DNA from 4 places in the Pseudocitrobacter corydidari genome. Region 3 is predicted to be linked to each of the others. Evidence: predicted binding sites of a transcription regulator. Region 3 holds the regulator's gene; each other region holds the start of a gene.
What was found. Region 3 encodes Fur, which represses iron uptake genes when iron is present. Its sites were predicted from a motif close to ATAATAATGAGAACNACTATCAA; they were not measured.
Positions count from the first base shown of each region.

Region 1 (7,761 bases), 500 kb from region 3:
AAGAGAGCGAGGCCAGACGATGTTCGTTAGCGAGATCGAGACCTGCAGAGTTGGCGCGGTCTTTCCCGTACAGATCGCGCGGCAGGGCGATTTTCGGATGCGGCAGACCAGCAGCCCCTTCCTGAATGGCCATTTTTTCAACGGCTTCAACTGGATCGGCCACCAGTTCATCAAGCGGCAGGGTGGTATCCGCGATACGGTTTACGAAGGAGGTGTTGGCGCCGTTTTCCAGCAGACGGCGCACCAGATACGCCAGCAGCGTTTCATGGGTGCCGACCGGGGCGTAAATACGGCACGGACGGTTTAACTTACCCTCGGCGACTTTACCCACTACTTGCTCATACAGCGGTTCACCCATGCCGTGCAGGCACTGGAACTCATACTGACCCGGATAGTAGTTCTGCCCGGCCAGTTGATAAATGGCTGCCAGGGTGTGGGCGTTATGGGTGGCGAACTGCGGATAAATCAGGTTCGGCACGCCAAGCAGTTTCTTCGCGCAGGCGAGGTAAGAGACGTCGGTGTACACCTTGCGCGTATAGACCGGATACCCTTCCAGACCGTCCATTTGCGCGCGTTTGATTTCGCTGTCCCAGTACGCGCCTTTCACCAGACGAATCATCAGGCGGCGACGGCTGCGGGTCGCGAGGTCAATCAGATAATCAATGACGAACGGACAGCGTTTCTGGTACGCCTGAATAACAAAGCCAATGCCGTTCCAGCCCGCCAGTTCCGGCTCGAAGCACAGTTTTTCCAGCAGGTCGAGGGAGATCTCCAGACGGTCCGCTTCTTCGGCATCGATGTTAATGCCGATATCGTACTGGCGCGCCAGCAGCGTCAGCGATTTCAGACGCGGATAGAGTTCGTCCATCACGCGGTCGTACTGCGCACGGCTGTAGCGCGGATGCAGGGCAGAAAGCTTAATCGAGATGCCGGGGCCTTCATAAATGCCGCGCCCGTTAGAGGCTTTACCAATGGCATGAATCGCCTGTTGATACGAGACCATATAGGCCTGTGCATCGGCGGCGGTCAGGGCCGCTTCACCCAGCATATCGTAAGAGTAGCGGAAACCTTTCTCTTCCAGTTTACGCGCATTGGCCAGCGCTTCGGCGATGGTTTCCCCGGTGACAAACTGTTCACCCATCAGGCGCATCGCCATATCCACGCCTTTGCGGATCAGCGGTTCACCGCTTTTGCCGATAATGCGGTTGAGCGAGCGAGAGAGGCTGGCTTCATTGTGCGTAGAGACCAGTTTGCCGGTAAACAGCAGGCCCCAGGTCGCGGCGTTAACGAACAGCGACGGGCTACGGCCAATGTGCGACTGCCAGTTGCCGTTGCTGATTTTGTCGCGGATCAGCGCATCACGCGTCGCTTTATCCGGAATACGCAGCAGCGCTTCGGCCAGGCACATCAGTGCCACACCTTCCTGCGAGGAGAGTGAGAACTCCTGCAACAGGCTCTGCACCATGCCTGCACGTCCGCTGGCGGTTTTCTGGTTACGCAGTTTCTCTGCCAGTTTCCAGGCTAGTTGATGAGCCTGAGCGGCGATGTTCTCCGGTAAGCGTGCCTGCTCCAGCAGCATGGGCACCGCGTCGGTTTCGCTACGGCGGTATGCGGCAGTGATGGCAGCACGGCTCACGGACTGCGGCAGGATCTGCTCGGCGAATTCGAGGAAAGGCTGATGTGGCTCTTCCTGGGCGGTGACGATTTCATCGCTCTCATTGGCCGCCCCGGCGAGCAGTGCCGGTAATTCCGGCAGGACTTCATCGTTTTCCAGCTTTTCCAGGTAATTAAAGATTGCCTGCTTAATTAACCAGTGTGGGGTGCGATCAATTCGCGTGGCCGCACTTTTAATTCGCTCGCGCGTGGCTTCATCCAGCTTAACACCCATGGTGGTGGTGCCCATGCCATCTACTCCTGTTGTTTTGTCGTCATATTTTAGGCGTAGCAAGAATATCTACTATGTTGCAACTTTGTGCAACCGTGTTAAATGTGACATCAATTGCAACCTGAGAAATGAATTTATTGTTAAAAGAAAAACTGATGGTATGGAATGTAACCGATGTATCTGAAAGCTTGATTTTGAGGGCTAGTTAACAGTTCTAAATGGTGCAACCCTAAAAAGCGTGAGGGAGTGCAACCTATAGGAAAATGGTATTACGACAGGGATGCATTCGATGTGAATGCAGTGTTAAATCATTTGTGAAAAATCTTCGCTTCCGTCAGGATACGGTCGCCTGAATAACACAACAGGCCTTTACCTCGTTCCGGTAAGGGAATAACGACAAGTCGGATGTTGTCGACGAATAAATCTGGAGAGTTTAATGAATATAAGCACACCGATGCTGGTGACTTTTTTTGTCTATATCTTTGGCATGATATTAATTGGGTTTTTCGCCTGGCGATCGACGAAAAACTTTGATGATTATATCCTCGGGGGACGAAGTCTTGGGCCATTTGTGACGGCGCTTTCTGCGGGCGCGTCGGATATGAGCGGTTGGCTGCTGATGGGCCTGCCGGGGGCAATTTTTATCGCCGGTATCTCGGAAAGCTGGATTGCTATCGGCCTGACAGTGGGCGCGTGGATCAACTGGAAGCTGGTTGCCGGTCGTCTGCGTGTACACACCGAAGCCAACAACAATGCGCTGACGCTGCCGGATTACTTCACCGGGCGCTTCGAAGATAAGAGCCGCGTGCTGCGTATTATCTCTGCGCTGGTAATTCTGCTGTTCTTCACCATCTATTGTGCATCCGGCATTGTGGCCGGGGCGCGTCTGTTCGAAAGCACCTTTGGCATGAGTTATGAAACGGCGCTGTGGGCCGGTGCCGCCGCGACCATCATTTATACCTTTATCGGCGGCTTCCTTGCGGTGAGCTGGACCGACACCGTGCAGGCCAGCCTGATGATTTTCGCGCTGATCCTGACGCCGGTGATGGTTATCCTCGCCGTGGGCGGCCTGGATGATTCGATGGAAGTTATCAAGCAAAAGAGCATTGAGAATATCGATATGCTCAAAGGGCTGAACTTCGTCGCCATCATTTCTCTGATGGGCTGGGGGCTGGGTTACTTCGGTCAGCCGCACATCCTGGCACGCTTTATGGCGGCCGATTCCCACCACAGCATCGTGCATGCGCGTCGTATCAGTATGACCTGGATGATCCTGTGCCTGGCGGGTGCGGTTGCGGTCGGTTTCTTCGGCATCGCTTACTTCCAGAATAACCCGGCGGTTGCGGGCCCGGTAAGTCAGAACGCCGAACGCGTGTTTATTGAACTGGCGCAAATCCTGTTTAACCCGTGGATTGCCGGTATTCTGCTTTCGGCGATTCTTGCGGCGGTGATGTCGACCCTGAGCTGCCAGCTGCTGGTGTGCTCCAGCGCGATTACGGAAGACCTGTATAAAGCGTTTCTGCGTAAAAACGCCAGCCAGAAAGAGCTGGTGTGGGTAGGGCGTGTCATGGTGCTGGTGGTCGCACTGGTGGCGATTGCGATGGCGGCAAACCCGGAAAACCGAGTACTTGGTCTGGTGAGCTACGCCTGGGCAGGCTTTGGTGCGGCGTTTGGCCCGGTAGTGCTATTCTCGGTCATGTGGTCACGCATGACGCGTAATGGCGCGCTGGCGGGGATGATTATCGGTGCGGTCACCGTGATCGTCTGGAAACACTTCGAGCTGCTGGGCCTGTACGAAATCATTCCGGGCTTTATTTTCGGTAGCCTGGGGATTGTTATCTTCAGCCTGCTGGACAAAGCGCCGTCAGAGGCCATGCGTAAACGCTTTGAAGAAGCGGACGCACATTACCATTCCGCGCCGCCGTCGCGTTTACAGGCGGAGTAAACTTTACCGTTGATTGCCGGATGGCGACTAACGCCTTATCCGGCCTACAAATTCTCCTGTAGGCCGGATAAACGAAGTGCCATCCGGCGTTTCTTACACACAAACGTCTTTTTCTCCTCTCTTTGTCTCTTTTACATTTGCTTATCATTTCCGACATATTTCACTTGAATTTCGTCTTTGCGTAATGATAATCGCTATCACTCACATTTACTTTTCTTTGCATGTGTTGACTGCGATTCACATTTAAGGACGTTCGCATGTTTGTGCCTTTTCTGATTATGCTGCGCGAAGGATTAGAAGCCGCGCTGATTGTTAGCCTTATCGCCAGCTATTTAAAACGCACACAGCGTGGCGGCCTGATTGGCGTGATGTGGATTGGCGTATTCCTGGCTGCGGCGCTTTGCCTCGGGCTGGGCATCTTCATCAACGAAACCACCGGCGAATTCCCGCAAAAAGAACAGGAGCTGTTTGAAGGTATCGTGGCGGTCATCGCCGTGGTCATCCTGACCTGGATGGTGTTCTGGATGCGCAAAGTCTCACGCAACGTAAAACAGCAACTGGAGCAGGCGGTGGATAACGCGCTGGCGCGGGGCAATCATCACGGCTGGGCGCTGGTGATGATGGTCTTTTTCGCCGTGGCGCGTGAAGGGCTGGAGTCAGTGTTCTTTCTGCTGGCGGCGTTCCAGCAGGATCTCGGTATCTGGCCACCGCTGGGCGCGGTGCTGGGGCTGGCGACCGCCGTCGTGCTGGGCTTCTTGCTCTACTGGGGCGGCATTCGTCTGAACCTTGGCGCGTTCTTCAAATGGACCAGCCTGTTTATTTTGCTGGTCGCCGCAGGGCTTGCCGCCGGAGCGATTCGCGCCTTCCACGAAGCCGGGCTGTGGAACCACTTCCAGGATGTCGCGTTTGATTTCAGCGGCACGCTCACCACCCACTCACTGTTTGGCACGTTGATGGAAGGCATTTTTGGCTACCAGGAAGCACCAAGCGTCAGTGAAGTGGCGGTCTGGTTACTCTATTTACTGCCTGCGCTGGCACTCTTTTTCTGGCCTGCGCGTGCGCCAAACGCAGCATCACGTATCGCCCCGTAAGGCAAATGGCTTTTACTCATTGAAAGGGATGGACCATGAACACTATTTTTCGCCGTAGCGTGCTCGCCGCGCTGTGCTCTTTCGCATTCTCTGCGCAGGCTGCTGACATACCGAAGGTCAATGTCACGGTAAACGACAAACAGTGTGAGCCGATGACGCTCACCGTCAATGCCGGTAAAACACAGTTTATCATTCAGAACCATAGCCAGAAGGCGCTGGAGTGGGAGATCCTCAAGGGCGTGATGGTGGTGGAAGAGCGTGAAAATATCGCGCCGGGTTTTACGCAAAAGATGACCGCCAACCTGCAACCGGGTGAATATGAGATGACCTGCGGTCTGCTGACCAACCCGAAAGGCAAGCTGATTGTTAAAGGTGAAGCCACCAAGGATGCGGCGAAAGCAGATGCGGTTTTGAGCCTGGGCGAGGCGATTACCGCCTATAAAACCTATGTGACTGCGCAGACGGCAGAACTGGTAAAAGCCACTAAAGCCTTTACCGATGCGGTGAAAGCGGGGGATATCGAAAAAGCGAAATCCCTGTATGCACCTACGCGTCAGTACTACGAGCGTATTGAGCCTATCGCGGAGCTGTTCTCTGACCTCGACGGCAGTATTGACGCCCGTGAAGATGATTATGAGCAGAAAGCCGCTGACCCGAAATTCACCGGCTTCCACCGTCTTGAGAAGGCACTCTTTGGAGATAACAGCACCAAAGGAATGGAGAAATATGCCGATCAGCTCTACAGCGATGTGGTTGACCTGCAAAAACGCATCGAAGAATTGGCCTTCCCGCCGTCAAAAGTGGTCGGCGGTGCAGCCGGGCTGATTGAAGAAGTGGCGGCCAGCAAAATCAGTGGAGAGGAAGATCGCTACAGCCATACCGACCTGTGGGATTTCCAGGCCAACATCGATGGCGCGCAGAAGATAGTCGACCTGCTGCGTCCGCAACTGCAAAAAGAGAACAGTGCGCTGCTGGCGAAGGTGGATGCCAACTTTAAGAAAGTCGATGCGATCCTCGCCAAATATCGTACCAAAGACGGTTTTGAGACCTACGACAAACTGACCGATGCGGATCGCAACGCGTTGAAGGGGCCAATCACCACTCTGGCGGAAGATTTAGCGCAGCTGCGCGGGATCCTGGGTCTGGATTAAGCATCATGGCAGAGCAACATAAAACCGGCGTGGAAGTACCTTCACGCCGTCGCTGGCTGAAGGGCGTAGGCGCGCTGGCGCTGGCGGCGGGTTGCCCGGTGGCGCACGGTGCGAAAGCCGCTGCGCCAGCGCTGACCGGGCGCGATGAGAAACAGCCTTTTTACGGGGTGCATCAGGCGGGTGTGCTGACACCGCAGCAGGCATCGATGATGCTGGTGGCGTTTGATGTGCTGGCGTCCGATCGCGCTGACCTGCAACGGTTGATGCGTCTGCTGACCACGCGAATAGCCTTCCTTACCAGGGGAGGCCCGGCGCCGGAGACGCCAAATCCACGTTTGCCGCCGATGGATTCCGGGATTCTTGGGGCGTGGATCGCCCCGGATAACCTGACCATGACGGTATCGGTCGGGCAGTCGCTGTTTGATGAGCGTTTCGGGCTGACAGCGCATGCACCGAAAAAGCTGCAAAAAATGACGCGCTTTCCGAATGATTCATTAGATGCGGCGTTATGCCATGGTGATCTGCTGCTGCAAATTTGCGCCAACACGCAGGACACGGTGATCCACGCTTTGCGTGACATCATCAAGCACACGCCGGATCTGCTGAGCGTGCGCTGGAAGCGGGAAGGGTTTATCTCTGACCACGCCGCGCGCAGTAAAGGTAAAGAGACGCCGGTGAATCTGCTGGGGTTCAAAGATGGCACGGCGAACCCGGACAGCGGCGATAACGTGCTGATGGACAACGTGGTGTGGGTGACGAAAGATCAACAGGAACCCGCGTGGGCGGTGGGCGGCTCGTATCAGGCGGTGCGCATTATTCAGTTCCACGTCGAGTTCTGGGACCGTACGCCGCTCAAAGAACAGCAGACCATTTTTGGCCGTGACAAGCACAGCGGGGCGCCGCTCGGTATGCAGCATGAGCATGATGTACCCGATTATAGTCGCGACCCGGACGGTGAGGTGATTGCGCTGGACAGCCATATCAGATTGGCCAACCCGCGTACCGCTGAAACACAATCCAGCCTGATGATGCGCCGGGGGTACAGTTATTCCCTTGGCGTGACCCATTCGGGGCAGCTGGATATGGGGCTGTTATTTGTCTGCTATCAGCACGATCTGGAAAAAGGATTTCTTACGGTACAGAAACGGCTGAATGGGGAAGCGCTTGAGGAGTACGTTAAACCCATCGGCGGCGGTTACTTCTTCGTGCTGCCGGGTGTGCCGTCATCGGCATCCTATCTTGGGCAAACGCTGCTTGAAGCCTGAATCATGCCAAACTTGCCTGATGGCGCTGCGCTTATCAGGCCTACAAAATGCCTGCAAAAATTTGTAGGCCGGGCAAGGCGTTTACGCCGCATCCGGCATTAACAAGTGCACGTTGTCAATAATCTGAAAAACACCTACCTCTTTGGGTGGGTGTTTTTATCCACTCTTTTTTCTTATTTCTATCCCATTGATATAATTCTGTAATATAAATGTAAGAGACTGTCTGTGAACAGATGGGGTCTAATTTGTTACTTTTAGGTAAAATTTAAATTGCATTCTTAATTATTTTTGATGTATTTAATAAGTAGTAGCGGTAGTTCCCGGTTGTGATGCAGTTCACTATGGAGATCGCGAATGGTAGCGTCCTTTATCGGACAAGGTAAAAACAGTCACCGCACCACTGTGCGCGGAGGTTCAGCTTCCG
Region 1 is NZ_CP087880.1:1,821,647-1,829,407, reverse strand. It holds gene putA (trifunctional transcriptional regulator/proline dehydrogenase/L-glutamate gamma-semialdehyde dehydrogenase) at 1-1,903, opposite strand, end outside; gene putP (sodium/proline symporter PutP) at 2,322-3,830, shown strand; gene efeU (iron uptake transporter permease EfeU) at 4,088-4,921, shown strand; gene efeO (iron uptake system protein EfeO) at 4,957-6,072, shown strand; gene efeB (iron uptake transporter deferrochelatase/peroxidase subunit) at 6,078-7,337, shown strand.
Region 1: efeU (iron uptake transporter permease EfeU) is a predicted target of Fur. The motif match lies at 4,015-4,037, and genes of this name have one in related genera.

Region 2 (7,761 bases), 610 kb from region 3:
CCGGCGGCAGCTGCCAGTGCGGCAGTCATTGCCGGCATGCGTGGGCCAAAGCGGGAAACCAGCAGGGGAGTGAAGACGATCGCCAGGCAGTAAGCCAGATAGCTGCAGGCCGCGATAATGCCGGCAATTTGTGGGCTAAACGACACCTCTTTCGCCACTTCCGGCATCATCAACCCCCAGGAAAATCTCGCCATCCCGTAGGTTACTGCGATAAGCGAAAAGCCGGTGATACCCAGTGCGGTTGAATTTTTCATGGTTTCAAGCCTGGAATAATATCGCGGTAAGATCCAGTCAGGGCGGGGTTAATCAGTCTGAAAGCGGAGGGGAAAAACGCAGAGGATAATCCTCTGCGTGTGTCGGTCAGAATGCCCAGGAGACGTTCACCGAATAGTTACGCGGTTCGCCATATACCACGTAATCACTGGCCCAGGAGTAGTATTCGCGGTCGAAGAGGTTTTCGATATTCGCCTGCACCGCCAGTTGTTTCGTGACCTGGTAGCGGGCAAACAGATTCGCCAGTGGATAACTGCCCTGATGGACGCGGGTGGTTTCGCCATCCGGTCCACTGGCATCCTGATATGTTCGATTCTGCCAGGTGAGGCCGCCGCCGACGGTAAGGTCGCGCAGCATCGGTAACTGGTAACGGCTAAAGAGCTTAAACTGCGTCTGAGGCATATTGCTGTTGAAGCGCCCTGTGGAATCGCGTGCGACGTAGCGCGTGGCGCCAAAGGTCATTTGCAGGTTATCGGTCACCGCACCGTTCAGCTCAAACTCCGCGCCCTTACTGACTGCGCCTTTTGCCGCATAATAGGCCTGCTCGCTGCTGCCGTTGACGTGATTATCGCCATCGGCCTGGCCTACGTTATCCTGCTCAATGCGGAACACGGCAACCGTCGCGGTTAACCGACCGTCCAGCCAGGCGGATTTCAGGCCCGTTTCGTAACTTTTTCCAGTGACCGGCGAGAGGTAACTGCCTTTCTGGTCGCGGTAGGTCTGCGGCTGGAAGATGGAGGTATAACTGGCATACGCCGACCAGATGTCATTGATGTCATACACCAGCCCGGCATACGGCGTAATGTTGTTTTTACTCATATCCCCACTGGAGCCGTGAGTGCTCCATTGGGTGTAGCGCGCGCCCACAATTAAAGAGAGCGGGTCAGCCAGCGAGAAACGCGCCGCCGTGTAAGCAGATTTTTGCCGCACGATATCATCGGATGTTAGCGTCCAGTCGCTCCAGGCGGGTTCCGCGAGGCTGCCGTTCCAGTTGTTATCAAACACGCCAATATCTGCCGTATCAATATCCGCTCCGGCGCTGTAATAGCGGTTGGTCTGTCGGCTGTAGCTCAGGCCCGCCACCAGCTCGTGCTGACGCCCCAGCAGCGTGAAGGGCCCGGTGGTGTAGGTATCCACGGAATCGAGTCTCCGCTTGCCGCGATCGAGACTGCCATAACCCGACAGGCCTTCCCCGGTGGACTGATCCGGAAAGCCGAAGGAGTAGAGCAGTTTCGAATCAAACGAGGCTTCCGCATGCGTACCATTCATGCGCAGGCTCCAGCCATTATCAAATTCGTGGGTCAGGTCGGCGAAAACTTTGCGTGATTCAAGATAGTAGTGCGCCCAGTCTGCTGAGGGGTTAGTGCTGCGGTCGTAATGGGTTTTTACGCCGTTACTGTACCAGGTTGGCAGCCCGCCCCAGGTCGGATTGCGGGTGGTACTTTGCTGATAATCATAGCCCAGCGAAACGGTCGTGTTGTCGGTGATGTCAGCATCGACGACGCCGTAGAAGAATTTTTTGCGTTTATGATAACGATCCAGCCAGCTGTCCTGATCCTGATATCCGGCGATGATTCTGCCGCGCACGGAGCCCGTGTCGTTCAGCGGGGCAGAGAGATCGGCGACATAGCGCTGTTTGTTCCAGCTGCCATAGGTGGCGCCGACGTTGCCCGTAAATTCACGGCTGTCAGCGTGTTTGCGTACCATGTTGACCGAGGCCGCCGGATTGCCTGCGCCGGTCATTAACCCGGTCGCGCCGCGAACCACTTCAATACGATCATAAATGGCGGTGTCGTCACCCGCGTCGCCAAAGTTCCACTCATCGCTGACGGAGGTTGGAATATCATCAAAGGTATAGTTGTTGATGTAAAAACCACGAGAAAAATAGCTGGAACGTTCGCTGTCAAAAATATTGGCGGAGATCCCCGTGGTATTCGCCAGCACATCGCCGACAGTTTCCAGGTTTTGATCCTGCATGCGTTGTTCGGTGATGACGCTGACCGACTGCGGCACATCGCGGGGGGTGAGCAGCATTTTGGTGCCCGCACGCGTCGTTTTCACACTGTAGTCGTGCTGGCCCTGCGTATTATCTGATACATCCGACGACGCGCCATCGACCACCATGACATCCTGCGTATTGGTATTTTCCGCAGCGACCGCTGAGCCAGAGGCGAGGGCGAGATGAATCATCGCCGCCAGGCTTGAAAAAAGAAAGCGTGATGCCCTTGCTGAAGATCTCTGTGCGGAACGGGGAACCCTGTTAAAACAACCCATTGTACGTTCTCATATGTTGTGTTTGTTATCGAAAAATCTGCCACTGTGACCACCGCTCAATGAGCGAATGGCAATGATAATCATTTGCCTTATCGAATTGAGAAATGATCTCATCTAAATTGTAAGTTAATGTAAATTCTTTAATTATCACAGTGTTGTAAGGGTTTTTCTCTAACGGGCGCGCGGCGGGCGTTGTGTGTGGAGAGGTGGGATTAATCGCGGCAAAGGGTGGGTGAGTTGCTATGGCTGCAGAGTCGGTAACGTTTGCTAAAGTGGTGATAATAAGTATGATTCTCATTCTCTAATGGTTGCCGTCACGGGAACCTTTATCCATTGAATGGAGTACAGAATGAAATTAGTGCTTACGCGCCGTCACGTTACGGTGGCTTTTGCGATTGCTGCTGCGCTGGGGCTTTCGGCATGCCAGTCTCCGGCGGTGAAGAATCCGCCGGTAGAATCAAAAACGCAGCCGCCAGCCGCCAGCAGCGACGTCACGCAGCGCGTATTAGCGAATGGACTCTATGAGATGAATTACGCGCCGACGGAAAAGGCGCTTTATGTCGCCAGCGCGCAGGGTTTTAAAGATATTAATGGTGGCGTGCTTTATCGTCTGGACCCGGCAACCCTTGCCACTACCGGTGAAACGCATACCGATTATAAAAACTTTGGCATGGCGAGCGAGCCGGACGGAAGCGTCTTCTACACCACCAACTCCCTTGATGGTGCCGTATCGAAAGTGGATGCCAAAACCGGCAAGATTCTGCAACGGGTGAAATTTAGCGAAAAAGGCCCGGATGGCGACCCGGTTGGCGCGCGTGAAATCCTGTGGCACGACGGGCTGCTGTTTATCGGCGGCGTGGCAGACCCTGGCCTGATTTGGGTGGTGGATGCCAAAACCATGACCCTAAAAACCCGCATCAAAAATGCCGGGAAATGGGTAACCGGGATTATCTACTCGCCTACCACCGATCGTATTTACGCGGCCAATGGCGGCGGTGAAATTCTGGTGATTAACCCGAAAAACTACCGCATTGAAAAACGCCTGACCGCAGGGGATGGCAAAAGCTACCTGTTCCTGAATATGGCGACAGACCCACAAACGGGGCGTCTGTTCGTGACCGATGACTCAAAGGCGAAAACCACGTTGGTGTTTGATGAGCGCACCGGACGCGTGATTAAACGTCTGGAAGGCGATGCGCTGGGCATTAAGTTTGACGCGAAACGCAATGAGATCTTTATCAGCCAGCGTGAATCGAAGAAAGTGTTGCAGCTGGATGCCACCACCTATGCGGTGAAGAAAAGCTGGTCATTTGACGCCCGCCCGAACAGTCTGCTACTGACGCCGGACGGTCAGACGCTGTATGTCACGCTGAAGCAAGACTTCAACGATGACAGCACCACCAAAGGCCCGGATAGCGTGGCGCGGATTGCCCTGAAGTAATAAAAAACGGGAGCCCATTGGCTCCCGTTTTCTCTCCCGCCGGATACGTTACCAGCCACACACTTCGTGTTCATTCTCGGTATCGTACGCACGCACGGTATTGATCAGATCTTTCACCACATCGGCAGCAACATCAGGTATCAGCAATTCCATCGGTTTATCGGTTTCATAATCCACCGAAATGCCGTTGCTGTTGTTCGTGACGGTCACCGTATAGGTTGCTTTACCCATGATGTTTACTCCTTATGCGAATTGACCACTTTGCCCAGGCCTGCGCCTTCAAGTTTGACATCCGGGTCGGCAAAGAAGTCGATATTGAAATAGGTATCGTCAGTCAGAAGCTCGATTCGGTGCCATTTTTGCGGCGGCGAAATGCCGAATGACCCGGCTTCGATGACAATGTCGACGTCAGGCTCAGTGGCCTCGGCGTCAGGAAAACCAAAGTAGCGCACCGCGCCCTGCATCACCGACAGGCGGCCATAAACATGTGCTTTGGTGTTGTGGTGAGTGAACAGCGCTTTTGGCGCGGTGTCTTTATTCCAGAACGGTGTTGAACGGGAATGAATAAAATTTTCAGGAATACGCAGCATAATTGGCTCCTTACTTAGTCGCCTTGTGAGCTTAAAGGGATCTCAAAACATCAGCTTCCACGAAAAAATCAATTTGAAAAACAGTATCTTCGGTCATCAGTTCTATCAGATGCCATTTCTCAGGAGGGAACACGCCAAAGTGACCCGCTTCGATCAGTAACTCGGCTTCAGGCTGTTCGAACGTCTCATCAGCATAGCCCAGGTATTTCACCGCCCCTTTATGCACCGACAGGCGAGGGTAGACCCCCTGGCGCGTACCTTTATCGAGATGACGCTGGAAAATACCGGCGGGTGCCGTCTCTTTGTTCCAGAACGGCGTGGAACGCGTATGAACACAACTTTGCGGAATCCGTAACATGTTTCCCCCTGTTTTGTTACGGGTTATTAGAGCACGAAGTGGCGGTCGAAATTTATCAAAAAGTGCATTTTAAATACTACTTTAAAAGGGGTAGATCACTATGGATTCACAAAAACATTCATTTATTGGCACATAAATGTTACAACTACAGCGTAATATATCGCCATGAAGGGGAGCGTTGAGTATGGTGCTGGAAAAATTGCGGACAAGGAACGGCAAAAAATTTCTGCTGTGTGCCTGCACAATATTTGTGATTGCGTTGTTTGTCGTGGGGCGGGCAACGTTTGGCGGCGTAGTACGTGAGTACAACCTGCCTTATTCGGAGTGGACAACGGGCATGTTCTTTTTGCAGGGTGCGATGGTCATGGTCTACAGCTGCATTTTCACCGTGCTGGGGTCGATTCCATTCGGTTTTATTTTCCTGGGTCCCAAAGAGAGCCACAGCTAATTTTATCAGGCGAGCATGGCTCGCCTGAATTTTCCCTCTGTCAACGATGATGCGAGTGGTGATGACCGCCACGGTGATGGTCATGATCGATGATGCATCCGCTGAGTGTGCTGCTCAATACAATTAATAAAGAGAGTGCGAGCAATTTTTTCATTATAAGTGTCTCCTGTAACACGCTGTCGCCATAAATAGTCTATGCGATTCAGCTGAGACGATTGTTATAAAAGCCCATGCATTAGTAGATAAGATTACTCCGTATTCCTCATGGCTCCCTGCGTCTTTGCGCCTAATTCTCATGCACATAAATTAGTCAGTTGTACATTAATTTGTTAATAACCACACATTTAAGGTATGAATAGCCTATTTTTCTGATAGGTTCTTTCTGAACAAGCTAAAAACACAAAGTGTGTTACGTTTAAAAGGATGACTTTTATGATGGTGCGCATGTGAGACGTGTTCAGGACAGTTTACGAAAGAAGCAGGCGTTGCTGGTGGCAGCAGGGATCACTGGCCTGTTAATTTTCCTGTATCTCTTTTTTATGTATCAACGTGCCATTACTCAGGTCAATGACGGCATTAATGCGCTGGAAAGCAATATGCTGGCCATCTTTAATGATAATGAATTAATTGCCGATGCCGCGGGGGTGCGTTATCAACAGCTAAAAAGTAATAACCTGTGCGGCAATTTGAGCGATTTTCGTCCGCGTAATCGCGATGAATGGGGCATCAATGCTGACCGGTCGGTTCTAAATCCGGGCTACGGCACGCTGATATCCAGAACGCAGAGCGAAGAAGCGCGCTGTATGTTTGCCGCAGGCGAGTTCGTGCGTGCCAGAATGAACACGCTGAATCCTGGGCATTACGATACCCATCGTTATATTGTGGCGCATGACGCGCACTGGTTTTATTGGTTTACCAGTAAAGACTCCGTTCGCTTTTCCTTTGATTCATCACAAATGGCGCGTAATCCTGCCGCCTTTTTCCAGATTCCTGAATCGTTTTATGACCGCTTATTACTCAAAGATTCTCGTAAAAAAGCGCGGAGCTCGACCAATTTTTATACGGATAAAATAACCGGTGAAAAAGCCTACAGTCTGGTGAGTTATATCTACGATCTTTCTGCTGGACAGGTGAGTAATCATATTGTCGGTTATTTACTGTACGATTTTTCGAAGCCCGAGTTACAACGCGCTTTACGCGAGTCGTTCAAAAATAACGTCCCTTCTGAGCTGATGCTGAAATTTGTTAACCGTCAGGATGCTAGCCATCTTTGTTTAACAGATAACTGTAACTGGCCGACGGTTTATCAGGTTTACGACCTTTCCGATCGCTACGAATTCCGCTATGCGCTGCCGCTTTATTTATACATCTTACATGACCCAATGGCCTCAACGGCCGTTCTGCTGGCGCCGTTGCTCTTTTTATTACTGTTTTTTGTTATACGCCGCAGGCTAAATAAAGGTGACAATCGTTTCTATTCTGATGCGCTCACCGGCAGTTATACGCGTAATATTCTGGAACTGATTCAGAAGCATGAACTCCGTTACACAACCGTTCTTCTGTTTGACTGCAACAAGTTTAAAGCGATCAACGATGCCTGGGGGCATAGCGTGGGAGACCGCGCGCTGAAGATTATCGCGCAATGTATGCTGGATAACGTCCGTGCCGTACACGATCTGGTGATCCGTACTGGTGGTGATGAGTTTGTCATTTTACTGGCCAGCGCCAGCAAGGAAGATGCGCGCTATATTGCTGAACGGATTGCTATGCAGGTAACACAGCATGCCTTTACGGTAGAGGGCGAAGTGGTGCCGTTATCCGTATCATGGGGAATGTCTACAAGTGCGGATAATCTGGATAGCGCAATCCAGCAGGCGGATGCGGACATGTATCGGATGAAGAAGGGCGAACAGCAGGAATCAGGCCGGTAAACCGGCCTTTGTGCAGGTTTACCACCAGCCTAGTTGTGTCCCGGCGACGGCTACAACCGCCACAATCAACATAATGATGGTTGTTTTTCTCATTTTGCACCTTCCGGTAGCGCATAGCCGCCGATAAAGAACCAGCTCAGAAAAATGACCGCCACAATAAAGATGACGATGGGAAAAGCGATACCTAGCCTCATTATTTTATCCTGAATGTTATTTATTCATGTTGTGTAGGGTGAATCTTAACCGATATGCCAGGGGGAATGCATCTGACGGCGCATCTGTTTATCCAGGTACATCGCACTGTCGGCGGCGCGCAGGGCGCTTTCAATGTCTGTGCTGTGGGGATCAATGTCAATCACGCCAATACTGGTTCCGGGATAGTGGAGGGTTGTTTCTGCTAACGTATAATCACCGCTGAGCTGTTGACGCAGCGTACTGACAAACTG
Region 2 is NZ_CP087880.1:1,710,938-1,718,698, reverse strand. It holds gene G163CM_RS07975 (MFS transporter) at 1-254, opposite strand, end outside; gene fhuE (ferric-rhodotorulic acid/ferric-coprogen receptor FhuE) at 361-2,547, opposite strand; gene G163CM_RS07965 (YncE family protein) at 2,897-3,988, shown strand; gene G163CM_RS07960 (DUF1869 domain-containing protein) at 4,037-4,219, opposite strand; gene G163CM_RS07955 (TehB family protein) at 4,225-4,578, opposite strand; gene G163CM_RS07950 (TehB family protein) at 4,610-4,936, opposite strand; gene G163CM_RS07945 (DUF2534 family protein) at 5,121-5,384, shown strand; gene G163CM_RS07940 (GGDEF domain-containing protein) at 5,831-7,315, shown strand; gene G163CM_RS07935 (YoaK family small membrane protein) at 7,405-7,509, opposite strand; gene G163CM_RS07930 (GGDEF domain-containing protein) at 7,555-7,761, opposite strand, start outside.
Region 2: fhuE (ferric-rhodotorulic acid/ferric-coprogen receptor FhuE) is a predicted target of Fur. The motif match lies at 2,823-2,845, and genes of this name have one in related genera.

Region 3 (7,761 bases):
GATTGCTGCGCTGGTCGCGGCGCTGGCGGGCTGCGCTCAGTCTGAAGCACCAAAAGAAGATACGCGTTTAAAAGATGCCTATAGCGCCTGTATCAACACCGCAGAAGGCTCGCCGGAAAAAATCGAAGCCTGCCAGCAGGTGCTGAACGTGCTGAAGCAGGAGAAGGCGCACCAGCAGTTTGCCAATCAGGAAACCGTGCGGGTAAGCGATTACCAGGCGTGCATTCTGGCGAGAAAAACCGGTAACGATCAGGCCGTGAAGAAAGATTGCGGGTTAATCTGGCAGGAAATTCGCAGTAATAATACTCCCCGTTAAGATAACGTGCCCGATGAGCTTGCTTGTCGGGCACGGCTGCATGAATGTGCAAACTAAGCGGGTATCAACATTATCGTATTCCCAGGTCGAAGCGATAAGACGAATTGTCCTGCCTCATCGGTGTGCCATTGAAGGTGACTGAAATCGATTACGGCACACTCCGGACCACCGTTTTGTAACGCCTCGCTACCTACGCCAACGCAGTACGTACCCGCGCTGACAGCGGAGGTGATCCCGCTGTGGGAATCTTCAAAAACTAATGCCTTATCTGGTGTGATCCCCAGCCGCGTTGCCGCCAATAAATAGGGATCAGGCCACGGTTTTCCTCTTTCGACGTCATCACGTTCGACAACGGTTGAAATAGCATCGTCTGCGCCCAGCATATGAATGACACGATCGATTTTCTTGCGCCAGCCGCTGGTGACGATACCGATGGTGATCCCTGCATGGTGTAGGGCTGTAATAAACTCGGCAACGCCCTTAATGGGATCGTAATCTGCATTATTTTCTGCATCGATAATGTACTGCTGAACGAACGCCTGATCTTGCAGGGAAAGATCGTTGAATAATGCGTGAATCGTATGTGGCCCCGGCTGACCATGAATGTGCCGGGCAATATCCGCATCGCTGATATCCCGGTTATAAAGCTTGCCTGCCTCCCTCCATGCCTTTTCAATCACGAGGTTAGAATCGATCAACACGCCATCCATATCAAAAAGGACAGCAGTCAGTACGGGCATCGCTTGAGTCATTTTTCCCCCTGTATCTTCTGAAAACATCCTGTGACTTTTTATGGATAATCGGTTGAAACAGAGGCTATGTATAATGCTATTTTTTCGCGCAGGGATAAAAAACGGGAATGGAAAATCGCCGACTACAGGCATTTGTTACGCTCGCGGAGCAGGGGAGTTACCATGCCGCTGCAGATGCGTTGTGTATCACTCAGCCTGCGTTAAGCAAACAGATCCAGGCGTTGGAGCACGATTTGAATTTGGTGCTTTTTACCCGCGGACGTCATGGCGCAACGTTGACACCTCAGGGGAAATTGTTCTATCCCGAGGCGTGCGAATTTCTGGTGCGTTACCGCGAATTGCGGAAATTTGCCGGGGATATCAAACGGGGGGCGACAGCCAAACTCGCCCTCGGGTTTGGGCTATCGACATATTCTCTTACGCCGCAATGGATTAATACTTTTCAGGCGCGTTTTCCTGATGTCACCGTCTCGCTCAACAACATTCCTTCAAGTGTGCAGTGCCGAATGCTGCTCGAAGGAGCGCTGCATATTGGTTTCTTGCGGCTGCCCGTTCTGCCGCCTCTGTCACATTTTGTGATTAAACAGGAGCGTCTGGTGCTTGCCGTTCCCGCGAATGCGTCTGTAAAAGAAGGGTTACATCATCTTGTTGAACACTATCCGTTATTACGACTGAGTACGCACGCCGCGCCGTGTCTGGCTGAGCAGGTTCGCATCATCCTCGCCGAGCAGTTTCCCGATGTGCATGCGGTATCCGTTTCCGACGATATGCATTCTTTACTGGCGCTGATCGGTGGCGGTAACGGTATTGCCTTTTTGCCTGAGAGCATCTGTAACGTTCTGCCCGCCGGGGTAAAAATGGTCGAACTGGCTAATGTCAAAGTGGGGTGGGAAATTGCGATGGCCTGGGATCCTACGCGAGAGCATGAAGGACGGGACAATTTTCTGCGGATGGTGATGGAAATGAAGCCATAGACCACCATAAAAAAACCAGCCCGTAAGCTGGTTTTGTCATTTCAGTGTGAAAATTACTTCTCTACGCCATCGTGCGCGTGTTCATCTTCGCGGCAGTCGCCCTCAGCACAGTGACCATACAGGTACAGGCTGTGGTTGGTTAAGCGGATACCGTGTTTCGCGGCAATTTCACGCTGACGAGCTTCGATGGAATCATCGCTGAATTCGATAACCTTGCCGCAGTCGAGGCAAATCAGGTGATCGTGATGGTGTTGTTGAGTCAGTTCGAAAACGGACTTGCCACCTTCAAAATTATGGCGCGTGACAATGCCCGCGTCATCAAACTGGTTCAGAACGCGGTAGACGGTAGCCAGACCAATCTCTTCACCCATGTCGATCAGGCGTTTGTATAAGTCTTCCGCGCTGACATGGTGATTGTCTGGTTCCTGAAGCACTTCCAGGATCTTTAACCGGGGAAGTGTGACTTTCAGGCCAGCCTTCTTTAATGCGGTATTGTTGTCAGTCATGCGGAATCTGTCCTGTTGCTAAACGATTGACTTCCAAACGCGGAAGTAACACAGAGAGTGCACCGAGTGTAATGCGTCTCATTATAGAATGACGCCTTCTAAATGAAAACAGCAAGACCTGGGCGAATAAAGATTTCGAAAACGAGGCTTGACCAGCAAACTCGCTAAATTCAGAAGATATTGTACAGATTTACGCTCAAAAGTTAAAAAATTGTAGCTATTATTTTGATTGCTTCTACCTATTAATGCGGCGCGATTTAAAAAATCACGCCGCATTAAGAATCAGGCGTTTTTGATCTCTTCCAGATGCAGCTCTTCAGAAATCTGTTTTACCCATTTTTCTACACGTTCAGCGGTCAGTTCCGGCTGGCGGTCTTCATCGATAGCCAGACCTACGAAGTGATCGTCATCAGCCAGCCCTTTAGACGCTTCAAAGTGGTAACCGGCTGTTGGCCAGTGGCCGACGATGGTCGCACCGCGCGGTTCAATGATGTCGCGGATAGTGCCCAGCGCATCACAGAAGTATTCCGCATAGTCTTCCTGGTCGCCGCAGCCGAACAGTGCAACCAGTTTCCCATTGAAATCAACTTCTTCCAGCGTCGGGAAGAAATCGTCCCAGTCGCACTGGGCTTCACCGTAGTACCAGGTAGGAATACCCAGCAGCAGAATGTCGAATGCAGCCAGGTCTTCTTTGCTGCTCTTGGCAATGTCATGCACGTCGGCAACGTCTTTACCAAGCTGTTTCTGAATCATTTTTGCAATATTTTCGGTATTGCCGGTGTCGCTACCAAAGAAAATGCCAACGATTGCCATGAGTTAAATAACCTCTTGAAACTTAATGATATGGTGGTGGCGTATTGCCCACAGATAAGGGCAATCATAGCAGAACAGAGAAGGGTGCGGAATCAGCAATCGTACCGGACTGCACACTCTGCTACATGAAAGCGGGATTTTACGAAATTTTCAGAGCTTTTCCTGCGCGCGAAGCACGGCTAACTGGCTCATCAGAATCTCTTCGATAAGCTCACTGCGACTCATATCGCGCGCGGTTGCCAGTTCGTTCAGAGCATCTACCGCATCGTTATTGAGTTTCAGCTCGACGCGCTTCAGACCGCGAACTTTATCGCGTTTTAATTGATTACGCTTATTGATGCGCAGCTGTTCGTCACGCGAAAGCGGATTGGTTTTGGGTCTTCCCGGCCGACGCTCATTTGCGAACAAATCAATTGTCGTGCGGTCCGTTTGTTCTTTTGCCATGATTCAGAGTGACTTCGGGGAAACAAGCTACCGGGAAACGCCCGGTGCAGACAGCGCGCAATCATACATCAGTGCAACCGACACGCCAACGACCACGGCCATAATGGCGCGCGGTCGTTGAGTTTTTAATCAGTCTGCTAAATATCGGCGGATGGCGCGCAGCACCGCGTCCGGTTTTTCCGCATGCACCCAGTGCCCGGCGCCTGCAATGACGTGCGCACGCGCCTGCGGGAATTGCGAGAGCAGGTCGTCACGGTAAGCTTCGGTAACATAAGGCGAATTTCCGCCTGGGATAAACAGCGCCGGATGATCCCACGCCGGAATCGTCTCCCAACCGACGATGTGCGGATACTGATCCCACAGCACGGGTACGTTGAAACGCCACTCGCCGTCAACAAACGACTTCAGCAGAAACTGAATCACACCTTCTTCGGCTAAAAATTCGCGCATCACGGTTGCCGCCTGCTGGCGTGAGGAGACACCTGCGTTGGTGACCGCGTTAATCGCCGCAAAAATTTCATCATGGCGACGCACATGATAATCCACCGGCGCGATATCAATAGCGACCAGATTATCGATGCGTTCCGGAGCCAGCGCGGTCAGGGCCATCACCGCTTTGCCGCCCATCGAGTGACCAATCACCGTGGCTTTCTCAATGTTGTGGGCGTCGAGGGTATCCAGCAGATCCTGGGCCATCGCCGGGTAGTTCATCTCGTCCGCTCGCGGAGAAAGACCGTGATTACGCATATCCACTTGCAGGATATCGTGGTCGGTCACCAGGTCGCGCGCCAGTACGCCAAGGTTGTCCAGGCTACCGAAAAGGCCGTGAACGAGCAGAATGGGGGAATTATTGTGCAGGTTTTGTGCAGATTGCGCTCGGGTATTCAATTTCATAGCAAAGTTCTTTTTTTCGCTCTGTCGGGTTAGGGTATTATGTTGGACATTCTCACGTTCAGGGGCAAGATACGATTTTTATCCCATTTTTGCCGCTATCCTGGTATGACGCTATCCGCTGTTGGGTTTTGAACATATAATCCCAGCAACTTGTATTCAGAAAAATTATTGCACTGGATTAAGATGAAAACGATCGAAGTTGATGACGAACTCTATCGCTATATTGCCGCCCACACACTGCACATTGGCGAGAGCGCATCCGACATTTTACGGCGAATGCTGAAGTTTTCCGCCGCATCACAACCTGTTGTTGCTGCTCCGGTTGCCAAAGCTGAAGTTGCGCCTGCTCAGGTTGCTCCAGTTGCCGAGGTAAAACCGGTTAAAACCGCGAAAGATAAAGTTCGCGCGATGCGTGAACTGCTGCTCTCTGACGAATATGCTGAGCAGAAAAAAGCCGTCAATCGCTTTATGCTGATCCTGACGACGCTCTACAAACTGGATAACAACGCGTTTGCCGAAGCGACGGAATCGCTTCATGGGCGCACGCGTGTCTACTTTGCCGCCAACGAGCAAACCCTGCTGAAAAACGGTAATCAGACTAAACCGAAACAGGTACCTGAAACCCCATATTGGGTGATCACGAATACCAACACCGGTCGTAAATGCAGTATGGTGGAACACATTATGCAAACCATGCAGTTCCCCGCTGAATTAATCGAAAAGGTATGCGGCACAATCTAACCCTTGCATAAGAAGGATCAAGCAATGGCAAACCATAACCGTGCGGGCCAGCCTGCACAACAGAGTGATTTGATTAACGTCGCCCAACTGACGTCTCAGTACTATGTGCTGAAACCGGAAGTGGGTAACGCAGAGCATGCAGTGAAGTTCGGTACTTCCGGACACCGTGGTAGCGCGGCGCGCCAGAGTTTCAATGAACCTCATATTCTGGCGATCGCGCAGGCTATCGCCGAAGATCGTGCGAAAAACGGCATTACCGGCCCTTGCTTCGTCGGTAAAGATACCCACGCGCTCTCTGAACCGGCGTTTATCTCGGTACTCGAAGTGCTCGCGGCAAACGGTGTGGATGTCATTGTGCAGGAAAATAACGGCTTTACGCCGACCCCTGCTGTGTCGAATGCTATTCTGGTCCACAACAAAAAAGGTGGTCCATTGGCTGACGGTATCGTGATTACGCCGTCTCACAACCCGCCGGAAGACGGTGGTATCAAATACAACCCGCCTAACGGTGGCCCGGCCGATACGAACGTTACCAAAGTGGTGGAAGATCGCGCCAATGCGCTGCTGGCCGATGGCCTGAAAGGCGTGAAACGTAATTCTCTGGATGCCGCGCTGGCGTCCGGTCATGTGAAAGAGATGGATCTGGTGCAGCCGTTCATCGAAGGGCTGGCGGATATCGTCGATATGGCGGCTATCCAGAAAGCGGGCCTGACGCTGGGCGTCGATCCGCTGGGTGGTTCCGGTATCGAATACTGGAAACGTATCGGCGAATACTACAAGCTGAATCTGACCATCGTTAACGACCAGGTTGACCAGACTTTCCGCTTTATGCATCTCGACAAAGATGGCGCAATCCGTATGGACTGCTCCTCCGAGTGCGCGATGGCCGGTCTGCTGGCGCTGCGCGATAAGTTTGACCTCGCGTTCGCCAACGACCCGGACTACGACCGTCACGGTATCGTTACGCCTGCGGGCCTGATGAACCCGAACCACTATCTGGCGGTTGCTATCAACTACCTGTTCCAGCACCGTCCGCAGTGGGGCAAAGATGTCGCCGTGGGTAAAACGCTGGTTTCTTCTGCAATGATCGACCGTGTGGTTAACGATCTGGGCCGCAAGCTGGTGGAAGTGCCGGTAGGCTTCAAATGGTTCGTTGATGGTCTGTTTGACGGCAGCTTCGGTTTCGGTGGCGAAGAGAGCGCCGGGGCATCGTTCCTGCGTTTCGACGGCACGCCGTGGTCGACCGATAAAGACGGTATCATCATGTGCCTGCTGGCTGCGGAAATCACCGCCGTCACCGGAAAAAATCCGCAAGAGCATTACAATGAGCTGGCAAAACGCTTCGGTGCGCCAAGCTACAATCGTTTGCAGGCCGGTGCGACCTCTGCACAGAAAGCGGCGCTGTCTAAACTCTCCCCAGAGATGGTGAGCGCCAGCACGCTGGCCGGTGACCCTATCACAGCACGTCTGACGGCTGCACCGGGTAACGGCGCATCCATCGGCGGTCTGAAAGTGATGACCGACAACGGCTGGTTCGCCGCGCGTCCGTCAGGCACCGAAGACGCCTACAAAATCTACTGCGAAAGCTTCCTTGGTGAAGAACACCGTAAGCAGATTGAGAAAGAAGCGGTTGAGATTGTTAGTGAAGTGCTGAAAAACGCGTAAAAGCGAATAAATAAAAAAGGAGCCGCAAGGCTCCTTTTTTATTGGCGTGTTGAGCAGGTTAGCTCTGTTTAATCACGTAACACCACACTTCTTTGCGGCCTTCATGCTCCTGGATATAAACCCCCTGTAATTCCGGTGCGAAGCCCGGCAGCAGGTTGATACCTTCCTCCAGCGCGGCAAAATAGCTAAGCACAGCACCGCCCCAGACCTCACCAGGAACAACGCACAATACGCCCGGTGGGTAAGGGAGTGCGCCTTCAGCCGCAATGCGTCCCTCGGCATTACGCAGAGAAACCAGGTCAACCTGACCACGCAGATAGGCATAGTTGGCTTCCTGAGGGCTCATAACAACGCGTGGCAAATGAGCCTTGCGGAACATCTCTTTTTGCAGCTGTTTAACGTTGTTGCGGGCGTAAAGATCGTGCATCTCCTGGCAGAGCTGGCGCAGGGTATATCCGGCGTAACGTTGTTGATGCTGTTTGTACAGGCACGGTAAAACATCAGCAAGAGGAGCATCTTCTTCGAGCAGCTGTTCAAAACGTTCCAGCAACGCAACCAGCTGTTGCAGTTTTGGCAGGTCTTCGGCTGGCGTCATCAGGAACAAAATCGAATTCAGGTCGCATTTTTCCGGCACAACGTGATTTTCGCGCAAGAAA
Region 3 is NZ_CP087880.1:2,320,906-2,328,666, reverse strand. It holds gene chiQ (ChiQ/YbfN family lipoprotein) at 1-316, shown strand, start outside; gene G163CM_RS10830 (HAD family hydrolase) at 370-1,068, opposite strand; gene G163CM_RS10825 (LysR family transcriptional regulator) at 1,176-2,042, shown strand; gene fur (ferric iron uptake transcriptional regulator) at 2,096-2,548, opposite strand; gene fldA (flavodoxin FldA) at 2,831-3,361, opposite strand; gene ybfE (LexA regulated protein) at 3,512-3,805, opposite strand; gene ybfF (esterase) at 3,935-4,699, opposite strand; gene seqA (replication initiation negative regulator SeqA) at 4,883-5,440, shown strand; gene pgm (phosphoglucomutase (alpha-D-glucose-1,6-bisphosphate-dependent)) at 5,465-7,105, shown strand; gene speF (ornithine decarboxylase SpeF) at 7,164-7,761, opposite strand, start outside.

Region 4 (7,761 bases), 1.2 Mb from region 3:
CTGTTGATTTATAACCGTGTCCTAATAGTAGGCATGCGACATTTTCACGTCGATCGGATTCGTCTCAATAGTTAAAATAGTGTGAATGATTTTTAGTTTAGACAGGTACGAATGCCATCATTTGATGGCATCCGTTAACATAACAACGCTTTATTGATAAGAAATGCTTAAGTGGGGCGAGGTGAGGAAATTACTCTTTTTTCTCTCCACTCATATCAAACTGCTGCAACTCTTCCAGAACCTGGTCCGGGTCGGTCGTCGGAGGGGGCACTTCATGCATCCACGCATCAAACAGACGCCAGGAGACCGCCAGCACCACCGGGCCAATAAACAGGCCAATCATGCCGAATGCCACCAGGCCACCGATAACGCCGGACAGAATCAGAATCATCGGCAAATCGGCACCCATGCGAATCAGTACCGGACGGATAAAGTTATCCATGGTGCCTACCACGCAGCTCCACACCAACAGCACGGTGCCCCAGGTGGTATCGCCGGTCCAGTAGAGCCAGATGATTGACGGCACCAGTACGATCAACGGCCCAAGTTGCACCAGGCAAGAAAAAATCATCACGACGGTGAGCAGCGTGGCATACGGTACGCCGGTGATGGCAAGGCCGATACCGCCAAGAATCGCCTGCGTTAACGCAGTGACCACCACGCCCAGCGCGACGGCGCGAATGGCCTGGCCTGCCAGCAACACGGCGGCATCACCGCGTTTTGACGCCAGACGGGTTGCGAAATAGCGAATGCCAAAAGCGACTTTTTCGCCCTGCCAGTAGAGCAGTGCGCTAAACAGTAACATCAATCCGCAGTGCAGCAGGAAGCGGCCAATATGCGCCGCCTGGCCGACAAACCACGTGGTAGTGGTGCCGATATAGGGGCGGACCTTGGCCATAATTGCGCTACCGCCCATATCCAGCAGGCTATGCCAGCCCTGATAAAGCTTCGCGCCGATAAACGGAATACTGTTCAACCACGCGAGGTCAGGCAGCTCCAGCGTGCCGGAGGTGATGTCATGCACCAGCGGCGCGCTGCCGTCGACGACGCTATTGACCAGTAAGGCGATGGGAATAACAAACAGTAAAAAAAGCAACAGTGTCATCACCAGAACCGCCAGGCCCCGACGGCCAAAAAGCATGCGTTGCAAACGGAGCAGTACCGGCCAGGTGGCAATAACGATCGTCGCCGCCCAGGCGAAGCCCAGAATAAACGGCTGAATAATCCATAAACAAGCGATGATCATCAGAGCCAGGAACAGCACCGATAGCAGTACTTGCGGTATATCGCGAGGACGTTGAAGCGTACTCATATCTCAAATTTACCTTCTTCTGTGCGCCAGAACGCTGGCGCGGCGTAAACCCTGTTATTGATAATAATATCAATCCATTTAGGCGGCCGATTTTGCACTTAAATCTACCGGGCGCATAAGAAAAAAATGTGATACAACGTTGAATGCACTACGCAAACGATTAAACATGCGCTTCTCGCCCATGGCGACGCTGCGCGTGTATAACAACACTAACTATTCAGACAGGGTCAAGCGTCATGATCCCACAGATTTCTCAGGCACCGGGCGTCGTTCAACTGGTGCTGAATTATTTGCAAGCACTGGAGCAACAAGGTTTTACTGGCGATACCGCCACGCGTTACGCCGACCGACTGACCATGGCGACCGATAACAGCGTGTATCAGCTGCTACCGGATGCGGTGGTGTTCCCGCGTTCAACGGCGGATGTGGCCCTGCTGGCTCGACTGGCGGCGGAAGAGCGCTTTCAGTCGCTCATCTTCACCCCGCGCGGCGGCGGCACCGGCACCAACGGCCAGGCGCTGAACCAGGGCATCATCATTGATATGTCCCGCTATATGAATCGCATCATTGAAATCAATCCCGAAGAGGGTTGGGTGCGGGTCGAAGCCGGGGTTATCAAAGATCAGCTTAATCAATATCTCAAACCTTACGGCTATTTTTTCGCGCCGGAACTCTCCACAAGCAACCGCGCGACGCTGGGCGGGATGATCAACACCGATGCCTCCGGGCAGGGCTCGCTGGTGTACGGCAAAACCTCTGATCACGTTTTAGGCGTGCGCGCCGTGCTGCTGGGCGGCGATATTCTGGATACCCAACCCGTACCGGTGGCGCTGGCGGAAACGCTGGCGAAAGAGCAGTCCGCATCTGGACGCATTTACCGCACGGTATTTGAAGGGTGCCGCGCGAATCGTCAGCTCATCATCGATAAGTTTCCAAAACTTAACCGCTTCCTGACCGGTTATGATCTGCGACACGTCTTTAACGACGAGATGACCGAATTTGACTTAACCCGCATTCTCACCGGCTCAGAAGGGACGCTGGCGTTTATTACCGAAGCGCGGCTGGATATCACCCCTCTGCCGAAGGTGCGTCGTCTGGTGAATATTAAGTGCGACTCGTTCAACTCGGCGCTGCGCAATGCGCCGTTTATGGTGGAAGCTCGTGCGTTGTCGGTGGAAACGGTTGACTCTAAAGTCCTGAATCTGGCGCGGGAAGACATTGTCTGGCATTCGGTCAGTGAACTGATCACCGATGTGCCGGATAAAGAGATGCTCGGCCTGAATATTGTCGAATTCGCCGGTGACGATGACGCGCTGATTGAAGAGCAGGTCACATCGTTATGCCAACGCCTGGACGCGCTCATCGCGAATCAGGAAGGTGGGGTGATTGGCTGGCAGCGCTGCAATGAGCTTGACGGCATTGAGCGCATCTACGCGATGCGTAAAAAGGCGGTCGGCCTGCTGGGCAACGCGAAAGGCGCGGCGAAGCCGATTCCGTTTGCCGAAGATACCTGCGTGCCGCCGGAACATCTCGCGGATTACATCGTTGAGTTTCGCGCCTTGCTCGACAGCCACGGTCTGAGCTACGGCATGTTTGGCCATGTTGATGCCGGCGTGCTGCACGTGCGCCCGGCGCTGGATATGTGTGACCCGCAACAAGAGATCTTAATGAAGCAGATCTCCGATGATGTGGTGGCGCTCACCGCGAAATACGGCGGCCTGCTGTGGGGCGAGCACGGGAAAGGCTTCCGGGCAGAATACAGCCCGGCCTTCTTCGGCGATGCGCTGTACGGCGAGCTGCGGAAGGTCAAAGCAGCGTTTGACCCGCTTAACCGCTTAAACCCTGGAAAAATCTGCCCGCCGGAAGGCGTGGATGCGCCGATGATGAAAGTGGATGCGGTGAAACGCGGCACCTTTGACCGGCAAATCCCGATTGCCGTGCGCTCCTCCTGGCGCGGGGCAATGGAGTGTAATGGTAACGGGTTGTGTTTTAACTTCGATGCCAAAAGCCCGATGTGCCCGTCAATGAAGATAACCAACGATCGTATTCATTCGCCGAAAGGGCGCGCCACGCTGGTACGTGAATGGCTGCGTTTGTTGGCCGATCGTGGGGTCGATCCGTTATTGCTTGAGAAAGAACTGCCGGGCAAACGCGCCAGCCTGCGCTCATTGATTGAGCGTACCCGCAACAGCTGGCACGCGCGTAAGGGAGAATACGATTTCTCCCATGAAGTGAAGGAGGCGATGTCGGGCTGTCTGGCCTGTAAAGCCTGTTCCACTCAATGCCCAATCAAAATTGATGTGCCGGATTTCCGCGCACGTTTCTTACAGCTTTATCACACGCGCTATCTGCGTCCGGTACGCGATCATCTGGTGGCGACGGTTGAAAGCTATGCGCCGCTGATGGCGCGCGCGCCGAAAACCTTTAACTTCTTTATGAATCAACCGCTGGTACGCAAGCTGTCGGAAAAACACATTGGCATGATTGACTTGCCGATGCTCTCCGCGCCGTCGTTGCAAAAGCAGATGATTTCGCACCGCTCCGCCAATATGACGCTGGAACAGCTGGAGGCGCTAACACCAGAACAAAAAGCGATGACCGTGCTGGTGGTGCAGGATCCTTTCACCAGCTACTACGATGCACAGGTGGTGGCCGACTTTATTCGTCTTATCGATAAGCTGGGCCTTCAGCCGGTACTGCTGCCGTTCTCGCCCAATGGCAAAGCACAGCATATTAAAGGCTTCGTCACCCGCTTTACCAAAACCGCACGTAAAACGGCGGAGTACCTGAACCGCGTGGCGGAATTGGGCATTCCTATGGTGGGCGTCGATCCGGCGCTGGTACTGTGTTATCGCGACGAATACAAGCAAGTGTTGGGCGATAAACGCGGTGACTTCAACGTCATGCTGGTCCATGAATGGCTGCCTCAGGCGCTGGACGGTATCGATAGCCATGAATTCGGCGGCGAGCCCTGGTATTTGTTTGGGCACTGTACCGAGGTTACCGCGCTGCCTTCTGCGCCAAAACAGTGGGCCACTATTTTTGCCCGGTTTGGCGCGAAGCTGGAAAACGTCAACGTCGGCTGCTGCGGGATGGCGGGAACCTATGGCCACGAAAAGAAAAACCACCAAAACTCGCTGGGGATTTATGCGCTATCATGGCAGCAGGCCATGCAACGCCTGCCGCGTAATCGCTGTCTGGCTACCGGATACTCATGTCGTAGTCAGGTGAAGCGCGTGGAAGGTAATGGCGTGCGCCATCCGTTACAGGCACTTCTGGAGATTATTGGATGATTTGGAGACGACAGACGACCCACGATGCCCTGAATGCGATGAACGAAGGGACGATGATGGCGCTGCTGGATATTCGCTATGTGGCCCTTACCGATGATTCTCTGGAGGCGACCATGCCTGTTGATCATCGCACGCATCAGCCATTCGGTTTGTTGCATGGTGGGGCGTCGGTCGTTCTGGCTGAGACGTTGGGTTCAATGGCGGGCTATCTTTGTACCGAGGGCGATCAAAAAGTAGTCGGTCTGGAAATTAATGCCAACCATATTCGCGCGGTACGCAGCGGGCGCGTACGCGGTGTCTGTAAAGCTATTCATACCGGGCGTCGCAGCCAGGTGTGGCAAATCGAAATATTCGATGAAGAAGGGCGCTTATGTTGTACATCGCGTCTGACTACGGCGGTAATTTAAACGAAATAAAGGCTCAATGATGGGCCTTTTTTTATACGATTAAGACAACTGAATGGCACAAATAATAATCGTGCTCAACGATAGGAAATACTCGTAAGGTAAACATTGTTGGCTTTATTAATAATCTGCGTTTTGATTTCGCTGATGGTCGATTCTTGGTGCGTATTTGTCACACCTTCAGTCGCAACGGCATAACGCTTTCTTTGCCCATTATGGCGGCATAGCAGGTGTGACTGGTTAAAGCCGGTTTCAATCACGCAGGGAACATCTACCACCGCGCCTCGGATAGTTAATGTTCCTGATAATTCAGCATGTAAACTAAACGCCGTTAAAAACAGAAAGGGAATAAAAATTAAACGCTGAAATTTAATTTTTTTGAATATAGCGTAAAACATAATCGCGATACTCCTTGGGTACGTTATTTATAAATAATCGTGTTTTATTTTTAAGTCCTGGCATCAATCTATTTCATCGTTGTGATATCCACTTTGATATAAATCACATTCACTGTTAAACAATTACTTTAAATGCATCTTTTAGAGAATTTTGATGATAATCAAACATGCAAAACATCTGCTATTTGTAGAAATTGATCTGAATCCGGGAGGTTAATAAATAAACATTAAACACACAATAAATGCATGGGTATCACCCCTGCGTAAGGGGATGGCTGCTGCCAGTCAGAGAAGGTCAGCAAAAGCTATCAAATAAATAGGCATTAGCGATGCATGTTTTATCCATCAACCACTTCCAGTAATCACCTCTTCTTAATCTATTATTTTTCAAAGTGTTGTAAAAAATCATCTATCCCGGTTGCCCGCAGAATGAGGGTCTATGCTTATAAAAAGGCGCTGTAAAACAGGTTCGAACGTAATACCCCTGTTGCAGATGGGTTGAAGTGATAATCATTATCACTAACATAGTGTTATGCCTTCGATGGCTTAACCGATGAGGTAGACCAATGGAAGTAGATTCTGGAACGTTTGATCCGAATGATTTTGCCTGGCGTGGCCTGACGTTAACGCCTGCGGCAGCAACACAAATTCGCAATCTGGTTAGCAAACAACCGGGTATGCAGGGCGTGCGTCTCGGCGTGAAGCAGACCGGCTGTGCCGGGTTTGGCTATGTGCTGGATACGGTAACCGAGCCCCATGCCGATGATCTGTTATTTGAGTCTGACGGCGCAAAACTGTGGGTGCCTCTTTCGGCGATGCCGTTTATCGACGGCACCGAAGTGGATTATGTGCGCGAAGGATTAAATCAGATATTTAAATTTCATAACCCGAAAGCGCAGAACGAATGCGGCTGCGGCGAAAGTTTTGGGGTATAGGCGGTACGATTATGACGCGCAATACTGAAGCAACTGACGATGTCAAAACCTGGACCGGCGGCCCGCTGAATTACAAAGAGGGCTTCTTCACCCAGTTAAAGACCGACGAACTGGCAAAAGGGATCAACGAAGAGGTGGTCCGTGCCATTTCGGCAAAACGCAATGAGCCCGAATGGATGCTCGAGTTTCGCCTGAATGCCTTCCACGCCTGGGAGCAGATGCAAGAGCCGCACTGGTTGAAAGCGAACTACGCTTCGCTCAATTACCAGGATTACAGCTACTACTCTGCGCCGTCCTGCGGCAACTGTGATGAAACCTGTGCCTCTGAGCCGGGCGCGGTGCAACAGACGGGCGCCAATACCTTCCTCACCGATGAAGTCGAAGCGGCGTTTAATCAGCTGGGCGTACCGGTGCGCGAAGGCAAAGAAGTGGCCGTCGATGCGATTTTCGACTCGGTTTCTGTGGCCACCACTTATCGGGAAAAACTCTCTGAGCAGGGCATTATTTTCTGTTCGTTCGGCGAAGCGATCCACGATCATCCCGAACTGGTGAAACAGTATCTGGGCACCGTGGTGCCGTCTAACGATAACTTTTTTGCCGCGCTGAATGCGGCAGTGGCGTCAGATGGCACCTTCATCTACATCCCGAAAGGTGTGCGCTGCCCGATGGAACTGTCGACCTATTTTCGCATTAACGCCGAAAAAACCGGCCAGTTTGAACGCACGATCCTGATTGCCGATGAAGGCAGCTATGTGAGTTACATCGAAGGGTGTTCCGCCCCGGTGCGTGAAAGTTATCAACTGCACGCGGCGGTGGTGGAAGTGATCATCCACAAAGATGCGGAAGTGAAATACTCCACGGTACAAAACTGGTTCCCTGGCGATAACAACACCGGTGGTATTCTCAATTTTGTCACCAAGCGCGCCCTGTGCGAAGGCGAAAACAGCAAAATGTCGTGGACCCAGTCGGAAACGGGTTCCGCCATCACCTGGAAATACCCGAGCTGCATACTGCGCGGTGATAACTCGATTGGCGAGTTCTTCTCCGTGGCGCTGACCAGCGGGCATCAGCAGGCCGATACCGGCACCAAAATGATCCACATCGGCAAAAACACCAAATCGACGATCATCTCGAAAGGGATCTCCGCCGGACATAGCCAAAACAGCTATCGCGGGCTGGTGAAAATCATGCCAACCGCGACCAACGCGCGTAACTACACCCAGTGTGACTCGATGCTGATTGGCCCGGACTGCGGTGCGCACACCTTCCCGTATGTCGAATGCCGCAACAACAGCGCACAGCTGGAACACGAAGCCACCACCTCGCGCATCGGTGAAGATCAGCTGTTCTACTGCCTGCAACGCGGGATCAGCGAAGACGATGCGATCTCGATGATCGTTAACGGGTTCTGTAAGGACG
Region 4 is NZ_CP087880.1:1,075,080-1,082,840, forward strand. It holds RNA gene rprA (antisense sRNA RprA) at 1-18, opposite strand, end outside; gene ydiK (AI-2E family transporter YdiK) at 191-1,312, opposite strand; gene ydiJ (D-2-hydroxyglutarate dehydrogenase YdiJ) at 1,549-4,605, shown strand; gene menI (1,4-dihydroxy-2-naphthoyl-CoA hydrolase) at 4,602-5,012, shown strand; gene G163CM_RS04990 (hypothetical protein) at 5,087-5,407, opposite strand; gene sufA (Fe-S cluster assembly scaffold SufA) at 5,974-6,342, shown strand; gene sufB (Fe-S cluster assembly protein SufB) at 6,354-7,761, shown strand, end outside.
Region 4: sufA (Fe-S cluster assembly scaffold SufA) is a predicted target of Fur. The motif match lies at 5,911-5,933, and genes of this name have one in related genera.